DNA from 2 places in the Paenibacillus sp. FSL F4-0236 genome. Region 2 is predicted to be linked to the other one. Evidence: a T-box and tRNA genes for the amino acid it is inferred to sense, from the RefSeq annotation. Region 2 holds a T-box; the other holds one or more tRNA genes.
The links. The T-box of region 2 lies ahead of NSQ29_RS02405 (valine--tRNA ligase). A T-box ahead of a tRNA ligase gene usually reads a tRNA of that ligase, here a tRNA-Val.
Positions count from the first base shown of each region.

Region 1 (2,412 bases), 2.8 Mb from region 2:
TTGCTGAAAGCACTAAGGCTGTTCGGTATTCTATTTAGTGCAGCAACAATCATTCTGGCAATAATATTTTTCCGAGGTCAGGATCAAGTGATCATGTCTTGGACAATGATGGGGATGTGCGGAGCTCTGATTTTTAATGGAGGAGCTACCTATTTTAAAACTAAAGATAAAATGGCTGCTCTGTCTTCGATTGTTGGGATGGTACTCTTAATATTCTCGCTTACTCAATTTCCTTTTTAATAAAATACCCCATCCACCTATAAAGGTCGGTGGGGCTTTTTTACGTTTTATCACTTTTTCAATCAAGTTATAGTAGGTTGCTGCAGGCTATGCTTATTTCTTTTTCTTCTTTGTGGGTCCAATCTGGCGCCTTACTTTATTGTTCTCATCAACCTCAATAATATAAATGTCCTTCACTGTACCGGAAAGAGTAAACCATTCACGTAGAGCATCAGCTTCAGTCATTGGTCCCAATATTCGTTTTCCCCTATAACATATAAAAAACACTCCTACTCCTTAGTGAGTTTGCGAAAATGCAATAATCCTCAAAACGATACTCATTAACGATTTTCAGTAAGTCTCATTATTTTATATTAATGCTAAATTATAGGGGATGCAATATTGAGAGATTGTTCTTGTTTAGTTCAAGTAACGTTTATATAGGGAACCATAGGCATGATGCCCCATTATGAGAGATAAACGGTTCCAGATATAATTGATAATCATTATCAATGTTTGAGATGTAATTAACTTAAATAGATTGTGTAACGGATCGGAGTGAAATGTAAGATGAAGTTGGAAGATCATATTGCCGCATGGATTTATGCAGCCGTTAATGTGCTGGATATTCGACATGCTGTGATGGAGCCTGGGGATAAGCTGCAAGGCTATATATTGATTTTTCGTATTATTCCGATATCTAATCTTTTGATAAGCAGCTAGATTTTGTAGTTGAGAAGCTAGTGTCAACATATGAAAAAAATAGAAAGCTAGATGATAAAACAGCTGTTATCCCTAATTTAAGAGGGAAATCGTATTTCGGTCTGTTTTTACTCCTAGGAATATTGCTGCTGCTTTCAGTAGCGGCTTCTTTCTCTTTTGGCTCAGATTCCATGAGCCTGAAGATGGCATGGACAGCGATAGAATTGAAAGGATTGTAAACAGGCATCCACATATTTCATGTTGCAAAAGTGGGAAGGGAATTATATATCAGTAAAGCGGAATTTAGGAATTGGTTGGAGGATAGAAGCGATGATATTTTCCCAGAGGATCACATGAACTGATACGAAAAGTAATCGCGATTCGTATCAAATTCGTATCACAGGGATTTTTAATAGAATGATAAGTGAATAGAAAACAAAAAAAGCCTTGAATATCAAGGCTTTCACATATAGGACGGATGGGGTTCGAACCCATGACCCCTACCCTGTCAAGATAGTGCTCTCCCGCTGAGCTACCGTCCTGCGACGAATTTCATAATACCATACGATAGAGTAGAATGGCAATTCTTTTTTTACAATCTATAGGGATGATAGTTTACATAGTCTTTAAAATAATAAGAAAAGGGGATGCCGCTCCATCCCCATGAGCCACGTCAGATAAAGAACGGGAGTAGAAATATGTCACTTATTCCGAAAAAAGGGATGCGTCGTGGAAAGAAGCGACGTCTTGGGAAAAAGCCAGGCCGGAAGCCAAATTGTCTATACGCCGATTCGTGTGTAGGCATTCCGTTTAAACGTTCTACCATTTCGTTGCTAGGAACCGCAAGAGTAACATAGTTTTGATCTACATGGGCAATAAAACCATCAAAGGACTGACCGTCAGTCGTTGTAATACCAACGTATTTGTTCATACAATTCCAACTGACCTGTTGATGTAAATTTGCATTTGTATCCATAAATAACCTCCTCAATTGAATAACCCTGATAACAGTCTATGGTTCGTAGCCTATAACGTTCACGGCGTTAGCCCATAGGGCAACCATAAAATTTGGGTTATTTTGTGTGAGGTGGTGGTTGTGTATTGGAGCGGAATCACTTTCTTCCCTTGAATAATAGTGAAAATTATCCATTATCTGTTTGTTTGACGTTGAAACGATTCTAAAAGTTGCGTCGTATACTTAGCCAAGTGCTTTTTTATGGAAATACTCCTTAAGCGCTTATGATAAAATGGAGGGTAATGTACAGCAGTTAGATAAAAATTGAAAGAAAAAGGAGCTTGAGATCTTGCCGCAAAATGAGCAGAAAAAGAATTCTTCCACGCCATGGAAATGGTTGGGGGGCGGGGCGGCGATGCTCCTATTTAAAGGAAAGGCGATTTTGTCTCTTCTGAAAATAGGTAAAATTGCCGGGCCGTTAATATCAATGATGATTTCAATATGGGCTTATGCTTTGATTTATCCGTGGGGGTTTG
Region 1 is NZ_JBBOBK010000001.1:3,357,965-3,360,376, reverse strand. Features, by position in the region: gene NSQ29_RS15320 (hypothetical protein) at 1-240, shown strand; gene NSQ29_RS15315 (hypothetical protein) at 334-474, opposite strand; gene NSQ29_RS15310 (hypothetical protein) at 790-942, shown strand; tRNA gene NSQ29_RS15305 (tRNA-Val) at 1,392-1,463, opposite strand; gene NSQ29_RS15300 (hypothetical protein) at 1,595-1,897, opposite strand; gene NSQ29_RS15295 (site-2 protease family protein) at 2,226-2,412, shown strand, end outside.
Region 1: it has a tRNA-Val gene. The T-box ahead of NSQ29_RS02405 (valine--tRNA ligase) is inferred to sense a tRNA for this amino acid. The anticodon was not compared.

Region 2 (2,412 bases):
TACAATCGCAGAGAAGTATCAGCTAAGTGCGCGGGAGCTGGGAATGTATAATCGATTGTCTGGGCAGAGTGTAGAAGAAGGGCAAGTGTTGTACATTCCGTAATTGAATTAAAATGCGTACTCATATGAATAGGTGAATCCCGATCTGATAGTAGATCGGGATTTTTGTCAAATATAAGAATATATAAGTTTCACGTTATACATTATCCTTATATTTCTCAAATAAACGCTTACCGTCCGTAAAAGGACGTCGAAGGCGTTTATTCTTGTGTGACCGGAGAACGTTAGAATGCGGGGGATCTAATCAACGCAGTGTGATGAATCGAAATGAAAATTCGACATATGCACGCTATAAGTCGAAATTCCGCTTAAAGTCCCGCTGTAGAAGCCTATTCAGGTTGACTAGGGATGACTCAAAATGTATTATGGAGTAAGCAATATCTAAGTAAAGACTGGGAACGGGAAGAGTAGGCGGTCAGCCCTTCAGAGAGCGGAATGCAAGTGCTGTGACATTCCGTAGGATACAGCCACCGAAGTCGCCCCGGAGTCGCCCTTCTGAGCTTGTCTTCATGGATATGAAAGATAAGTTAGGATGTGGCCGGTAGCAGCCGTTATCTGTACGAGTGTCGCGCTAAGCTTCTGAACCGTAAGGTGAAAGAAGTGCAGGTTTATTTTTCATTGGCGCGAAACAAAGGTGGTACCGCGAAAGAATGGCCTTTCGTCCTTTGAGACGAGGGGTCTTTTTGTTTTTTAGAAACCAACTACAAGTAACCAAGTGGAGGTATCAGAGAATGGCTGACCAAAACAATCTAACAGCGGCAGAGTTGCCGAACTTGCAAGATACAGCGGCAGATGCTGCCGCTGCAAATGATTCTAAGAATGAAATGCCAACCACGTATGATCCGAAATCGGCAGAAACCAAGTGGTATTCCTACTGGACAGAGGGTGGATATTTCCGTGCAGGCGGGCGTCCAGATGCAAAAGCATACAGCATTGTAATCCCGCCGCCAAACGTAACGGGAATGCTGCACATTGGTCATGCGCTTGATTTTACGCTTCAGGATATCCTGATTCGTACAAAACGGATGCAAGGCTTCGATACGTTGTGGCTACCAGGTACGGACCATGCCGGTATCGCAACGCAGACAAAGGTAGAGCAAAAGCTGCGTGAGCAGGGAATTTCTAGACATGATCTCGGCCGCGAGAAGTTTCTGGAGCAGGTGTGGGAGTGGAAAGATAAATATGCGAACACCATTCATGAGCAGTGGGCTAAGATGGGGCTTTCCCTTGACTATTCCCGCGAACGTTTTACCCTGGATGAAGGGTTGTCGAAAGCTGTACGCGAGGTATTCGTTAAGCTCTATAATAAAGGCTTGATCTACCGCGGCAAACGCATTATCAACTGGGACCCGGCGGCTCGTACAGCATTGTCGGATATCGAGGTTGAATATAAAGAAGTTAATGGTCACTTGTATCATCTGCGTTACCCGCTCAAAGACGGTAGCGGATTTATTACAGTAGCGACCACACGTCCGGAGACCATGCTGGGTGATACAGCGGTTGCTGTTCATCCGGAAGACGATCGTTATAAAGATCTGATCGGCAAAACGTTGATCCTGCCGATTATTGGCCGTGAGATTCCGATTATCGCTGATGATTATGTAGACAAAGAGTTTGGTAGTGGTGCGGTTAAGATTACACCAGCTCATGATCCGAATGACTTCGAGATGGGTCAACGTCACAATTTACCGCAGATTAACGTGATGGATGAGAGCGGTACGATGAATGAAGAAGCAGGACCTTACCAAGGTCAAGACCGGAGTGTATGTCGTAAGGCTATCACTGCTGACCTGAAGGAGCAAGGTGTGCTGATCAATATCGAAGATCATGTGCATCAAGTAGGACACAGTGAACGCTCTGGAGCGGTTGTTGAGCCGTACTTGTCCACACAATGGTTCGTGAAGATGCAGCCACTGGCTGAAGCTGCCATCAATGCACAGAAGGATGGGAACGGGGTTAACTTTGTACCGGACCGCTTCGAGAGAACTTACCTGAACTGGATCGAGAACGTACGTGATTGGTGTATTTCCCGTCAGCTGTGGTGGGGACATCGTATTCCAGCATGGTATTCCGAGTCTACTGGTGAATTGGTTGTGGCAAATGACGAGGAAGAAGCGCGCCGGATCAGTGGTCTAACCGACTTGAAACAGGACGAAGATGTACTGGATACCTGGTTTAGCTCTAATCTGTGGCCTTTCGCCACACTAGGATGGCCAGATGAGAACAGTGCAGATTTCAAACGCTACTATCCGAACGATGTGCTCGTAACAGGCTACGATATTATTTATTTCTGGGTAGCGCGGATGATCTTCTCAGCTCTTGAATTTACCGGAGAAAAACCTTTCTCAGATG
Region 2 is NZ_JBBOBK010000001.1:522,498-524,909, forward strand. Features, by position in the region: gene NSQ29_RS02400 (LysM peptidoglycan-binding domain-containing protein) at 1-103, shown strand, start outside; T-box leader at 446-729, shown strand; gene NSQ29_RS02405 (valine--tRNA ligase) at 885-2,412, shown strand, end outside.